2 regions of the Pseudoalteromonas sp. Bsw20308 genome follow, and region 1 is predicted to be linked to the other one. Evidence: predicted binding sites of a transcription regulator. Region 1 holds the regulator's gene; the other holds the start of a gene.

The links. Region 1 encodes LexA, which represses DNA repair genes until DNA is damaged. Its sites were predicted from a motif close to TACTGTATNNNNATACAGTA; they were not measured.
Region 2: D172_RS21275 (LexA family protein) is a predicted target of LexA. The motif match lies at 3,004-3,023, and genes of this name have one in related genera.

What each region holds. Positions count from the first base shown of each region.
Region 1 covers NZ_CP013138.1:3,783,286-3,791,076, reverse strand. The annotation lists gene D172_RS16630 (M12 family metallo-peptidase) at 1-1,159, opposite strand, end outside; gene lexA (transcriptional repressor LexA) at 1,423-2,040, shown strand; gene coxB (cytochrome c oxidase subunit II) at 2,509-3,651, shown strand; gene ctaD (cytochrome c oxidase subunit I) at 3,651-5,243, shown strand; gene D172_RS16610 (cytochrome c oxidase assembly protein) at 5,243-5,773, shown strand; gene D172_RS16605 (cytochrome c oxidase subunit 3) at 5,809-6,684, shown strand; gene D172_RS21895 (DUF2909 family protein) at 6,587-6,895, opposite strand; gene D172_RS16600 (SURF1 family protein) at 6,910-7,650, shown strand; gene D172_RS16595 (hypothetical protein) at 7,640-7,791, shown strand, end outside.
Region 2 covers NZ_CP013138.1:2,469,122-2,476,912, reverse strand. The annotation lists gene D172_RS10705 (hypothetical protein) at 1-3, shown strand, start outside; gene D172_RS10700 (hypothetical protein) at 145-531, shown strand; gene D172_RS10695 (hypothetical protein) at 647-1,771, shown strand; gene D172_RS10690 (hypothetical protein) at 1,819-2,154, opposite strand; gene D172_RS21275 (LexA family protein) at 2,270-2,896, opposite strand; gene D172_RS10680 (YdaS family helix-turn-helix protein) at 3,051-3,269, shown strand; gene D172_RS10675 (helix-turn-helix transcriptional regulator) at 3,266-3,559, shown strand; gene D172_RS10670 (hypothetical protein) at 3,569-3,982, shown strand; gene D172_RS10665 (DNA N-6-adenine-methyltransferase) at 3,992-4,591, shown strand; gene D172_RS10660 (hypothetical protein) at 4,624-4,908, shown strand; gene D172_RS10655 (replication endonuclease) at 4,909-7,500, shown strand.

The sequences.
Region 1 (7,791 bases):
AATTTGCAATTGTTGGGTTTGTTAAATTTAAGACTCTAGCGTTATCGTGTTTTGATGGAGTTCCCATAACACTTCCGCTGTATGATTTGTTTGGATTTGACCAGTAATTGATTCTTGTGCAGTTATTTGTACAGTTATAAGCCATTACTGAACGCCATTGTGATTGAGGTTGCTGATAACCATGGCCGAACGAATAAGGAGATGTTGATGGATCGTTTTCAGGGTTATGACGAGCACCTTGTAAATGACCAATTTCATGACCGAAAGAGTAATAGCCGGTTGCACAGTCATAATCAACCATCGCAAATGCGCTGTTAGCATTTGCACCAATTGCTTTGGCTTGGCCACAGTAGCCGTTAACGTCGTTTATTAATATGACTACATCAGCACCGTATTGATCTCGTAGTGTGTGCGCTTCATCCATATAACCATCGTTTTTGGCAGCTAAACGATTTAAATCCGTACCTGAATTTGTAGCTTCAGTATAATTAACTCGGCTTACATGGGCCAAACTAACAACTGCATTGACACCTGAGTTTTGGTAACCCTGATTAGTCTCTACTATTGCAAGATCAATCAAGCTATTAATATCACTAGATTTTTGTTCTGCGGCTGGGGTGTATAAAACGAGTAAGCTAATATTGCTTTGCGCGTTAGTTGCCATAGCTGTTTGGAAGCTTTGTTCTGTTAAAATTTGTTCACTGATTGAAATAGTGTTATTAGATTGTTGATAATCGGGTGCATGCTCAGCAGGTTGCTTGGCAGGATCTAATTCAATAAAATTATGACCAGAATGTTTATTCGGTTGCAATTTATAAACATGTTCATTTACCTTTATCGTACCAGAAATCCCCTTTGTAGATTTTATCAGTGTTACTTCGTCACCATCTAAGCTTTTACCTACCCAGATTAAGTTACCAGTTGCTGATGTACTTGCTGTACTTTTGATAAATTCAATGTCACTTCCCTGAACAGGTAAAAAGAATGCATTGGTTTTTGCGCTTAGTTCGAAAAGCGGTTGCCCAAATTGAGATTGAGCATTACCTTCTTTATTAATGTTTTGCGTAAAGTTAGAGTGCTGCACTTCGAAAAGTGGGACTTGGGCATACGCATAGCCGCTAAACAATAAGCCAATAAACAATGGTGAATATTTTTTCATTTGATAATCCTTTTAAGTGTTTGTACACATAAAGTGTACATGTTAATAAGTTGTTTTCAATTTATTAACATGTGGCTGTCATCAAATTAGCCCTTAATCGTAAATATAAAGATACAAATGTTTATTTTATGTAAACATTCGTTGTTTCTACATAAGTGTAAAAGTGATTTATTAACAGCAAGCAATCAATGTAATTTAAATTTGCGATTTTTATTTAACTGTATATACTCACAGTTAAATGTACTGTATGGAAAACCAGTTGTATGCGACCATTAACGAAGCGCCAAGCTCAAATTCTCGAATTAGTTAAAGTTTTTATTAAAGACACTGGTATGCCTCCTACACGTGCTGAAATTGCACAAACATTAGGCTTTAAAAGTGCCAATGCTGCTGAAGAGCATTTAAAAGCGCTTGCTAAAAAAGGTGCTATTAAGATGAAACCAGGTGCAAGCCGAGGTATTCAACTTGTTGAGGAAGAAGAGCCTGAACAGTTAGGTTTACCTCTTATCGGGCGAGTCGCAGCGGGAGAGCCTATTTTGGCGCAAGAGCACGTTGAGAGTCATTGTAAAATTGATCCATTAATGTTTAAACCGGCTGCTGATTTTTTATTGCGCGTTAACGGTATGAGCATGAAAGATATAGGTATTATGGATGGTGATTTGTTAGCTGTGCATAAAACTCAAGTTGCAGAAAATGGACAAGTTGTAGTTGCTCGTGTTGATGATGATGTTACCGTAAAGCGGTTTGAAAAAGCAGGCCGAAAAGTATTATTGCATGCTGAGAATGACGACTTTTCGCCAATTGAAGTTGATCTAGAAAATGAATCTTTTAATATAGAAGGTTTAGCCGTTGGAGTTATTCGTAACGCTGATTGGATGTAGTTTTTAATTTATTTTTATAAATGCGTGCTTTTTAGCACGCATTTTTGTTTTAACATTAGCACTAAAAATAGGACGTAAACAGCCCACTAATTATTTTAGCTGTAAATTTTTTTGCACTTATATTTTCCTCCTCCGAATGCGTTAAACCCCTTTGTTTTGCTCATATTTCGAACTTCCTGTTGATTAGTTGATTACTGATTTTTTATTAATTACTCAATATCACCTGATTGTTTTTTATACTAAAACTTGCTTGTTGTTCGTTTTTTAGCTAATTATTAATGTGCTGAGCTAATAATAACTCACAGCTTTTTAGTTTTGAGAACACACAATATACACAAACTCGTTGTTGGCGCAGCAAAACCAATCAATATTAAATAAGATTGGCTAAAAAAATAAAAATAACGAATTGGCGTTTAAGCCGTATGCCTCTTCGCTTTGCATTCGCAATAGCATCAAAGGAGCCGTCACATGGGTAAACTGACCTCTACCTTGTGGCTTATATTATGTGTTTTTTCGCACTCAGTTTTGGCGAACAGCCAATACAATATGCGCAAAGGCGTAACCGATATAAGCAATAATGTATATCAGCTGCACATGACCATATTTATAATATGTTGTGTGATTGGGGTGATAGTGTTCGCAATTATGTTTTGGGCACTTATTCATCACCGTAAATCTAAAGGGGCTGTACCTGCCCAATTTCACGAAAGCACTAAAGTAGAAATACTTTGGACTGCAATTCCGTTTGTTATTTTAATTGCTATGGCAGTACCAGCCACTAAAACCCTTATTGCAATGGAAGATGCCAGTAAAGCTGATCTCACTATTAAAATTACGGGTTCGCAATGGAAATGGCATTATGAATATATGGGCGAAGATGTAGAGTTCTACTCTATTTTATCTACCCCGCAAGATGAAATCGCGAATCTTGCAGATAAAAACCCTAACTACTTACTTGAGGTTGATAAGCCTCTTGTACTGCCAATAAATCAAAAAGTACGATTTTTAATGACTTCAGATGATGTTATTCACTCTTGGTGGGTACCTGATTTTGCAGTTAAAAAAGATGCGAACCCCGGCTTTATAAACGAAACATGGACCAATATTAACGAAGAAGGTACTTACCGAGGCCAATGTGCTGAGTTGTGTGGTAAAGACCATGGCTTTATGCCCGTTGTGGTGGTCGTTAAATCTGAGGCTGATTTTAAAACATGGCTTGCAGATGCAAAGCAGGCGAAGCAGAAAGCTGCGCTGGCAGATGCCGCATTACTTGATAAAACCCTCCCAAAAGAAGAGTTAATGACTTTAGGCGAACAAGTATATATGGCTAATTGTGCAGCGTGCCATCAGCCTACGGGCATGGGGTTACCGGGTGTATTTCCTGCACTTAAAGGCAGTCCGATAGTGCTTGGCGATATAAAAGATCACATTGATGTAGTTATCCATGGACGACCCGGTACGGCAATGCAAGCTTTTGCCAAGCAGTTATCTATAAAGCAATTAGCTGCGGTTATTACTTATAAACGTAATGCGTGGGGTAATGATACGGGTGATGTTATTCAACCGAGTCAAATACAGACAGCACTTGATGCCAAAGTGGAGGCGAACTAATGAGTAGCATAGTAGAACAACCTAACGCCAATGAAGCTCATCATGCTCATCACCCAGCTAAAGGTTTTAAACGCTGGCTTTACACAACTAATCATAAAGATATAGGTAGTTTATATTTAATTTTTTCGCTGACCATGTTCTTAATTGGTGGCGCAATGGCTATGGTGATCAGGGCTGAATTATTTCAACCAGGCTTACAGTTGGTCGACCCTCACTTTTTTAATCAAATGACCACAGTGCATGGTTTAATTATGGTGTTTGGTGCGGTTATGCCCGCCTTTACAGGCCTTGCTAACTGGATGATACCACTCATGATTGGCGCGCCAGATATGGCATTGCCAAGAATGAATAACTGGAGCTTTTGGATTTTACCGTTTGCGTTTTTAATCCTATTGGCATCGTTATTTATGCCTGGTGGGGGCCCTGCATTTGGCTGGACTTTTTATGCACCATTGTCCACAACATACAGTAATGATAATACTGCATTGTTTGTATTTGCCGTACATATTATGGGGATTAGCTCAATAATGGGCGCAATCAATGTGATTGTAACCATAGTGAACCTACGTGCCCCCGGCATGACATGGATGAAGTTGCCCTTATTTGTATGGACGTGGTTAATTACTGCCTTTTTATTAATTGCGGTAATGCCAGTGCTTGCAGGGGCTGTCACTATGGTACTTACCGATAAGTACTTTGCGACCAGCTTTTTTGATGCTGCAGGCGGTGGCGACCCGGTGATGTTTCAGCACATTTTTTGGTTTTTTGGTCACCCTGAAGTGTACATAATGATTCTTCCTGCCTTTGGCATTATATCTACAATAGTACCTACCTTTTCTCGTAAAAAACTTTTTGGCTATGCCTCAATGGTATACGCCACATCCTCCATAGCACTATTGAGCTTTATTGTATGGGCTCATCATATGTTTACTACTGGGATGCCGGTCGCTGGCGAGTTGTTTTTTATGTACGCGACCATGCTTATATCGGTACCTACAGGAGTAAAAGTATTTAATTGGGTTGCCACAATGTGGAAAGGCTCAATAACTTTTGAAGTGCCAATGCTTTTTAGTATTGCGTTTATTGTGCTGTTTACCTTAGGTGGTTTTTCGGGATTGATGCTGGCAATTACACCTGCTGACTTTCAATATCACGATACTTATTTTGTAGTGGCGCACTTTCATTATGTATTAGTAACAGGGGCTGTATTTTCGATAATGGCGGGGGCCTATTACTGGCTGCCCAAGTGGACAGGCAATATGTTTAATATCACATTGGCTAAATGGCATTTTTGGCTATCGCTGGTGAGCGTGAACGTACTGTTTTTTCCTATGCATTTTGTAGGGCTTGCCGGTATGCCGCGTCGGATTCCCGATTACGCTCTTCAATTTGCCGACTTTAATGCAATTATAAGTATTGGTGGGTTTGCCTTTGGTTTATCGCAATTGTTGTTTGTAGCTGTGGTAATTAAATGCGCGCGTGGCGGTGATAAAGTGCCTGCAAAAGTATGGGAAGGGGCAGAAGGGCTTGAGTGGGAAGTTGACTCTCCAGCGCCATATCATACTTTTTCTACGCCGCCGGTAATTAAGTAATGACACACGCACCGCTACTCAAACGTTTGGTACTTATTTGCATAGGCATGTTTGCCTTTGCCTTTGCTTTAGTACCTTTGTATGACGTGTTTTGTGATGTAACAGGGCTTAATGGAAAGCCTTCGCTTGAGCAAGCAGAGCAAAGTACAAAAATAGTACAAAACCGAGAAGTTGGCGTTAGCTTTACTACTCACGCACAAAGTGGTGCACCGTTTGAAGTTAAATCAAAAGAATACAGTGTAGTGGTAAAACCCGGTGCAATGCGTGAAGTAATGTTTACTGCAAAAAATAACAGCAACCTAGATAAAGTAATGCAGGCTGTACCATCAGTCTCACCAGGTAAAGCGGCAAAGTATTTACATAAAATAGCCTGTTTTTGCTTTGATCAGCAACCTCTAAAAGCAGGGGAAGAACTTGAATTTAAATTGCTTTTTTATGTTGATACCGCACTGCCAAGCGACATTGAAGAATTAACTTTATCTTATACCGTATTTGATATTAGTGAACAGCTGGTGGCAAGTAATAACTAGCTTTTTAAACTAGTGTGAAACTAGGAGTAAATAAAATGAATCAAGAATATGAGCATTATTATGTACCAGAACAAAGCCCGTGGCCTATTGTAGGTGCTGTTGCATTGTTTTTTATTGCAGTAGGGGCAGGCTTAACAGTTATGAGTGTAGGTAAAGAAGGTGGTAGCGGGGTTTATCTGCTTTATGCCGGTATTGCTGTACTTGTGTATATGTTGTTTAGCTGGTTTAAAAATGTAATTAGTGAATCGGACCAAGGTTTGTACTCAGCACAAATGGATCGGTCTTTTAGACAAGGTATGAGCTGGTTTATTTTTTCTGAAGTTATGTTTTTTATGGCCTTTTTTGGTGCGCTTTTTTATGCACGCGTATTGTCGGTACCTTGGCTTGGAGGTGCAGGCAATAATGCAATGACTAACGAGGTATTATGGCCTACTTTTGAAGCCGTTTGGCCGCTTGTTTCAACACCTGCTGGCGAAACTACTCAAGCTATGGGCTGGCAAGGCTTACCACTTATAAATACCTTAATACTGCTTACTTCCTCCGTTACTTTGCATTTTGCCCACGTAGCGATGGAAAACAATAAACGTACTCCACTTAAGGTTTTTTTAGGCGCTACTATTTTATTGGGTGTTTGCTTTTTAGGGCTGCAAGTTGAGGAGTACATGCATGCATATAATGACCTTAACCTAACGCTAGATGCGGGTATTTACGGTAATACGTTCTTTTTATTGACTGGTTTTCATGGCATGCATGTAACGCTAGGAACCGTACTTTTATTTGTAATATTTTTACGGATATTAAAAGGACACTTTACTAAAGATAAGCACTTTGCTTTTCAAGCAGCTGCTTGGTATTGGCACTTTGTAGATGTGGTGTGGCTGTGTTTGTTTGTATTTGTATATGTGCTGTAGCGTTTATTGGCGAATTATTTGCTTTAATAAAACCAAGTTTAAGCGCTGCAATAACAACAACTAAAACAACGACCGAAAACAATACGCGACGACCTAAAAAGTGAGACATAGGTCGTCCCCCTGTTTTCCCTGACACCATAATAAACAATGCTCTAAATAAGTTAAAAAGTATAAATATTAACAACAGTACGATAATAATTTTAATAATCACTGAGTTGACCCTTTATGCAGTTAGTTTTATGGCACAAACAAAAGCTTAGCTCACTAATCACACTTTGTATGGTTGTGGTTGTTGTACTTGTGTGTGTGCGATTAGGGTTTTGGCAGTTGGAGCGAGGTGAGCAAAAGCAGCAACAGCTAACCGCCATAGCTAAGCAACAGACTCGTGGTGTGATGAGCTGGTCTCAATTACTTAACCTGCCTGATAGCTGGAACAAAACTGGTGTATTGGTTGAGTTAAAAGGGCGGTTTGTACAAAGCCAATATTGGCTTTTAGATAATCAAGTTTATAACGGACAAGTAGGGTACGACCTACTTGCTTTACTAAAGCCAGACAGCGAAGAAAAAGTGATTTTAGTTAATTTAGGATGGGTAAAAGCGCCTATATCTAGAGATGCACTGCCAAAGGTTACTCTGCCTACAGGTATTTTTATTCTTAAAGCGCAAATAAAAGAAAATAACTTAAGTAGCTTTACGCTTGAAGATGAAACTACAAATAACGACTTACCTCCAAGAATCCAATCTATCGACTTGAATATGTTGAGCACTCAAAGCCAGCAATCATTAATTAATTTTATGGCTTACAGACAAGGTACTGGTGATGAGATTGCAACACCTCATTATGAGGCCGTTGTTATGAGCCCTCAAAAGCATAATGCCTACGCTGTGCAATGGTTTTTAATTGCTACTGCATGTGCTGTTGTGGCTATTTTTGCGAGTAAAAAAAGGACACATAATGAAAAATAATCCCCTTTTGTTGTTTGTGGGTTGCTGCGCTATCCCATTAATTTTGGCATATGGCGCATTAAAGTTTGATTGGTTGCCTACTGCAATTACTAATAATGGCGAGTTTTTAAGCCAAGAAATAAAACTTAAAAATTGGCCGAA
Region 2 (7,791 bases), 1.3 Mb from region 1:
TAGGTTGTAGTTTACTCTAGCATTATGCTAGTTCTATGCATTCTGAATGAGTATACGAAAGTATTTTTTGAATATAGAGGGTAAAACATTAATCGTATAACGACTAAGTGTAATAATTATTAAAATTTCAAAAAAGAGAATACTGTGAAACTATATATTACAGAAGCATATGATGATTTTGACGAGGTAATTAAGCATCGATTTATTGAAACAGTTCAATACTCGAAAAACAATGGATATGAGCTTAATATTGTTATAAATGACTTTAGTTTACTAGCAATTTCGTTCTTTAATTTTTTAGGGCATGAGAATAATAGGTTGTTTCTAAAAAATAGGTTTATGAAAGTAAGCGGAGTGAAAGTAAATCTTTATAGTCAAGTTACAGCTAAAAATATAGATTCAGCAGGGATTATTTTAGTTATGTGTGTCTCATATGCATTTGCAAGAAAGCTAGAATACATAGACTTTGATAGATGTATTGTTATCCCTAGAAATGCGGCAAGTAAGGATGAGTGGCTATCCCATGTTTAACCCGCCTAATCAATCAACTAATTCCATCGCAGTGTAGCATTGCCTGTATAAATCCTCAGCTTGTTAAAAACTGAACAGTAACTTAATCTATGATCTTCAATGAAAAGGGAAGATCATGGACGCAGAACAACAAATTCAAAACGCAATTGATACCAAACAAAAAATAAACGTAATCTACAATGGTGGTAGCATGAGTGGCCAGTCTCGTGTTTTAGGACCTATAAGTATTAAAGGCAATAAGGTACGAGCCAAGTGCTATACAACCAACGCTTTAAAAACATTCCTAATTGAACGAATACAAGTCATGGCTGAGAATGGCGAACTAACAAAAGATAGATCGTCAGAGGTTAATCAGCCACCAAAAGTAGAGCCACAGCAAACATTGTTAGACATAAAAAATGCGATAGCACCACATTTCCCTGTCGAGCAATGGTTAATTGATTTGACCGAAAGCACAAAAGATCTATCAATTTACGAACGTTTTAAAAACGGCAACCCTAAAAAATTACCAGAGCTACAAGTATGTTTTGAAGAATACAGAACAGAGCTAGAGATTGATGAACTAACAGGTGACTTTAAAGAAGTCATAATAAAGCGTACTAAAAATTGGGTGGTTCGTTATAAGAGAAAGAAATCAGCAATATCGTATAGCCATTTAAATACCGCAGCCGATCGTTTGTTTACATGGTGCAAAGAGTTACTAGGAAACCAGAGTATAGAATTTAAATTTTTAGAAAGCGCAATGCTAAAACACTTAAAAACAATGTGGCCTAGTGGTGATAAAAACAAAATAAAAAGGGAGTTGGCCGCTTATCCTAGCGTTTATTACAACTCTGCAATAAGTCAAGGAACGCTAAATAACGAGAACTGGTATTTTAGTGTGCCTTACACGTTCAGAGATGCGCTTGATATAAAATACGAAGAGCGTAAAAAAGATAAAAAGGGCTATATGGTTTGGACTCAAGGGCCTATTTTAAAGTTTAAAATGGGTGATAACTTCCCTTCCAAAAATAGTAATATCACAATCCAAGTACAGTTTGGTGATCAAATGGGCTGGGACGGAGATAAAAGCGAAATGTATCTTGGTAGCGTGGTGTTTGACTTGTTTGAACTCATAAATAAAAAGTACATTTACAAACAACGCTATCAATGTAACCAAATGGAATTTTTAGAGTTACTAATCAATGGGGGTAGCTTAGACAGATTAACTAAGCTATCCCGTTCATTAATAAATACCTAAAATAAAAAGGCCGCTAAATTAGCGGCCTTTTTCGTAATCCGTAAATATCAGGGTGTTTTCTTTTCAATATGATTTACACGAAAGTCCATACGCGCAACGTCTTTCTCGTTTTGAGTAACACGATTAGATAGTTTTAATAAATCGTCTTTAGTCGCTACTGTATTTTGAATTGTATTAACAGATAGAATCAAGGCATCTAATTTAGTATCTAGTTTTTCAAAACGCTGGTCTAGTTGAGTGAAACGGTTGTCAACATTCGCAACACGGTTGTTCCATGTCCACGCTGAAATCGCGATTGTGATCGCGAAAACTATACTAGCAATAAATTCAAAAGTAACAAATTGTCCACGAGTAGCTGGAGAGTCGTCGTTATTTCCGCTCATCAAAGTTCCGTTATAGTTTAATTTGTTGAATTGACGAATGTGTCAATAGATATCCTAAGTATAACTGTTGTTTCTTGGCGTTGCAATCATGCCCCTTGTTGAATCATTGACGCTTTCAAAGCGACTTACCCGTAAATATAACCTTCCCCACCAACGTACAATTACCATTAATCGGTATTAGTTGCTCTGGCCAGTTGGGGTTGGCGGCTTTTAGGAACTTGTGACCATTTTCGATAATTAGCTGTTTAAAAGTGGCTTGGTTGTCGTCGTCTAGGCGGGCTACTACGTACGAACCGTGAATGCACTCGGCTTCAGGGTCTACAAAAATTAAATCACCCTCATCAAACTTTGGCTCCATGCTAATACCTTGCACCTTTAAAACAAAGGTTAGGTCACTGCAATTAACAGGGCACATAAAACGTTCTGCGTCATAAGCTTTAATTTCACTTATTTCTGACCAAGCGCCAGCTTGTACCCAGCTGATAAGTGGGGCGGTGGCTTTGATTGTTGGCCCTGGTAATACATTACTGTTGATATCTTTGCTGTCACCAATGCCAAACTGTAAAAACTCAGGGGGACACTCTAAAGCTTCAGCTAATGCCTGAATATTGCGCGGATTTTTAGTGGTTCCATTTTCGATTTTTTGTAGTGACTGTTGTGCAATGCCTATCATTTCAGAGAGCTTAACTTGAGTAAGTTTAAGCTCTTTACGTCTTTCTTTTATTCTATTTCCGATGCTCATGAGTAGTCCTTTATCATTCAAATCAACATATTTAAAGTTTAAAAATACAGTTAAATTACAGCTTTTAACTATTTTACAGTTAAAAAGGGTATTGACAACCACCCATAAACTGTACTTTAATACAGCTACAAACTGTAATTTAAGGTGTTGAACTATGAATAACATCACTAAAGCTGTAAAAATCTATGGTGGGCAAACCAAATTAGGCAACGCCTTAGGTGTAAAACAAGCTTCTGTGTGGGATTGGATGAATAAATTCGGTCAAGCCCCAGCGAAATACATTCCACGTATTTCAGAACTAACTAACGGTGAAATATCGGTAAACGATTTACTGGCCGATCATCAAAAAAGCAAAAAGGAAGATGCAGCATGAGCACTGAACAACAAATTATTTTATTAGATATTCATCCAGATGCTAAAGCTGTGCTGTTTGCACTACTACAAGAAAACAACCAACTACGCACTGAGCTTGAAGAGCAAAAAGACCGCCTAGTTAGCACCGTTGAGGCATGCGAGGTATTGGGATGTGCGCGTAAAAAGTTTTGGATTTTGTCGAAGTTGTCTGATTTTCCTAAATCGATTCAATTTGGCAAAGCTAATCATTATCGCTTAAACGAGCTAATTAAATTTAGAACGCAGCACCAACAAAGCGTAAACAACTAGGAGAAAACCATGGCAAATGCAGCATTAGAAATTGCAAAAAAACGCGATATTACAGACATAAACGAACAGCCTGAAAAAACTCAGTTAAAAGTTGTTGATGTAAAGCCAACACCAAAGGGGCTTACTGAGATTAAAGGGCTATTTAATAGCGATCGTCATACCGCTGAATATGTGTATCAGCACTTGAGTAAACCGCAGCAAGTAATTGTGTGTTATTCGGCAGGGCTATCTAAAAGTGATTTAGAAAGGAGCTATCACCAATTTGACCGTGAAAAGCGCCTTAAAATACATCAAGCTATTTTGCAGCTTCAAGAAATAGTAACCGCCTTTGTTGATGCTAATGCCATGACACCAAGCCGTTTTTTACAAAAGCGAGATTTTAGCATTGCTAAAAATACTCAAAAAACAGAACAAGCACATTAGGGATTAGCCATGACACCTGATCAACTAATCAATCAAGACAGTGGCAATGTTGAATTTTACACGCCCGCTAAAGTTTTGAAGTATGTGCACCAAATGTTTCCCGTTATTGATTTAGACCCTGCAAGTTGTGTGGTTGCTAACAAGTCAGTAAAAGCGACGTGTTACTTAACTAAAGATGACGATGCATTAACACGCAATTGGATAGCTAATACTGTTTGGTTAAATCACCCATTCAATAAAGGTGAAATAGCATGTAAGCCAAAATGCGTTAAAAAAATATGTAACGACCCGAATTACAGCAAGTATCGGGGCCATTGTATTACCGAAGACATAGCCAGCAACGGCGATTGGATTGATTACTACTTAGACCAATATGCACAAGGTAACTTTAAAGAAGCAATGAACATCACCTTTGTTAATAGCTCAGAGGCATGGTGCCAAAAGTTATTAAACGCAGGCTTAAGCTGTTTTATTGATGGCCGTACACACTTTAATGATGCACAAGGTAATGTAAAAAAAGGCGCACCTAAAGGCTGTTTTATTACTTACCTCGGCAATAGAACCGCAGACTTTCGAACAATCTTTTCAGCACTTGGCGTTGTTAAATAACAACCAATAAAACCCCCAAAGGAATATTAAAAATGACCACTATCAAAGACCAAGATCTATTTAAAAAACAGAACTTAGTAAGAAATATCATTGAACACGCTATCGACCAAGCTAATTTTACTATTCGCAATTTAAACAAACGTCCAACAGTTGCAATGCTTATGGAGTGTGAAAACTGCCTAACTGACTTTTTGCCAATAGTGAGAATGATTGTTGATGTACATGATGTATACGCGCCAGTTTACGACCAAATGCAAACCGCATTAGACGCCGCGCAAATTCACGGAGAACCTGCGTTAATAGAGTTAACCGAATAAATGGCTAACCCTAAACCACTCGACCTACAAGCCCTTAGACTATCTGGTATAGCTAAGGGTTTAATTTCGTCTATAAGCGATATAGACGACCACAACTTTTTAGCGCGTGGCTTGCAAAATGTGCCAGTGCCTTTACAGAGTCGTATGGCCCGTAAATACATAGACCGCTATAACCAAAAAAAGGCGGGTAGCCAGTTTCGTGCAAATACATGGTTACGCCGCACTATTGCTAGGTTAAAACCACGCTTTGGTGTGCTGTTTAGTATTACTCAAAATATGCCATTGCCATGGCATATTTTAAGCAGTATTGAAAAAACTAAAAAACACGCAGGCACACTCGCTATGGAGTGCGTGCAAATTACCCTTGATGTAAGCGAAGAACACCAACGTTTAAGCTATGAAAAATTAGTACGTGTGACGTATGAAGCCGTAAGCGATCATGCAAAGTCGTTTGGTGTGAACGTGCCATTTTATAGCATGCGTGAAGATGACTTACCGCAAGAATGCTTTGAAATTGCGTTGCTTAAAATGCAGTGCGATAAGTGGTGGGCACGGCAATTAAAAACTCTGCGTAAACAGTTTTTAGAGTTGCTAGAAATTGCGACAGGCCAAGTGGGTAAAGACCTATACCACGATAAAAACAGTAAAAAACCTAAACGCCGTGGCATTAGCCCTTACTCGTCAAAACAAGCACAGCGTGAATTTAGCTTTGCCCAAGCCAGCGGCCGCCAGTTCCTAGAAATGATGGAACTGCAAAGCAGTGACGGCGATGTAATTGACCTAATTGAAGCTGTAAAAAGCGGCATGGCAAACCCCGCTAACCGCCGTAATGAATTAATGCTACGAATACGTGAAACCGAAGAACTGGCCGATGAAATGGGCTATGTTGCTATGTTTTATACTATTACTTGCCCTGCGCGTTTTCATGCTAATGCTAATACATGGGACGGTTCAACACCTAAAGATGCCCAAAATTATTTAACTACTACGTGGGCACGTGCACGCTCCAAATTAAACCGCCGTGACCTTAAATACTTTGGTGTACGTGTGGTAGAACCCCATGCTGACGGCTGCCCGCATTGGCATATGATGTTATTTATGCCTAAAAACAAACTACAAGAAATCAACGCTATTTTGCGTTGGTACTTTATTCAAGAAGACAAAATCGAGCTTTACGATCGTTATGGCCCTGAGCTTACTCGAGCAAAAGTATTTAACAAATTTGTAGATATAAACACCCACGGCACACACATAAAAACGGTTGAGGCCTGTGTTAAATATCGTGCTCATACTGAGAAAACCCACTTATTTAAACTGTATAAAAAAAAGCGCAGTGCGTGGGGTTTTGCTAAAAAAAAGGCCAACGAAGTAGCTATACAGCGTAATAAAGAAGAGGCCGAAAAAGCCAAAGTTGAAAACAGAGAACCTAAAAAAATTAAGGCGAAAAACCATAAAGCGCCTACCAAATTTTACCGTACGTTTAGCCCACGCTTTGACGCTGTAAAGCTAGATAAAAACAAGGGCAGTGCGGCCAGTTATATTGCTAAATACATCAGTAAAAATATTGATGGTTATATGCTTAGCGACCATGTTGACGCTGACACAGGGGAAAACCTGCAAGAGCAGGCTAACCCTGTTTTAGCTTGGGCTAGTACATGGAATATTCGCCAGTTTCAGTTTCAGGGTTCGCCAAGCGTTACAGTTTACCGCGAGCTTCGCCGTATGCGAACCGCTGTAAAAGATGAAGTAATAGAGCCTATTCGCCACGCTGCCGATACTGCCAACTGGAAAGACTACGTAAAGCTACAGGGTGGCATGTGTATTGGCCGCGCTGCTAACTTTAAATCAATGTATGAAGCCACCCCCATGGGCAACGACTACGCCGAAGTAGTACGCCGCATTAAAGGCGTTGTGACCAATATTGATTACAAAGCCGTACTTACGCGTTTGTTTAACAACGTGCACAACGTAACAGATGCAACCAGCTTAAAAACACGCCTTATCGAATGGACCAGGCAACTCAAAGGCACAGCCGAAAAACTCAATGCTAAGGATAACACCAACGTCGGCGCAGCCGACCTATCTTGGTCTAGTGGTAATAACTGTACGCCTATAGCCGTGGGCTCTAGCGCCGAGTTAATACTCGATATGGTGGGGTGTGATGAAAAACAGATCACAGAGGTTAAAAAGGATCTAATTGCAGGGAAAAGGATCGCGAGAAACGGCCATATTTACCAAGTCAAAGATGGCCAATTACATGTATTAGACGAAAACGCCCAATTAAAACAAAACAAGCAACTCGATATTGAATACCGAGCAAAAACATTCGCCCAAAAATCGGGTAGCTGGCACGTAACAGAGGTTCACTGGCAACAAGCCCGCGAACTTGTAGACCTTGCTTATCAATATGCAGAGCTAGAAGGGCGCGAAACCCTCAATGCAACGCGCAATAAACAAGGCGAATTTCATTATGGTGAGCCTAAAAACGGCCTGATCACCATTGGCGATTGGGACTTAGCAATGTTAGTAAACAACAACAGCGCATCAGCAATCAGCGATAACGATTGGTGGGCACTGGATATGATGGCTTAAATGTACCCGTAAGTTACTTAATTGACGGGTACAGTTACGTTTAAGTGTACCCACGAATTAACTAATCCGTAGGTACAGATAAAAATAAAAATTAGAAAACGATTGAAGGAGGTAAAACTAACCTAATTGACAATTCGCCTTGTGCGGGGCTATAGTAAAAGGGCACTGGCTCATCCAGTGCCGGGATTCGAACCCCGCAATTAACAAAGGTGCATTGTCACCAGCTTTTTAGCTGGTTTTTTAATGCGCACGCTTTAGCACACCCATATTATGGTGAGCTGGAGTGAGGCC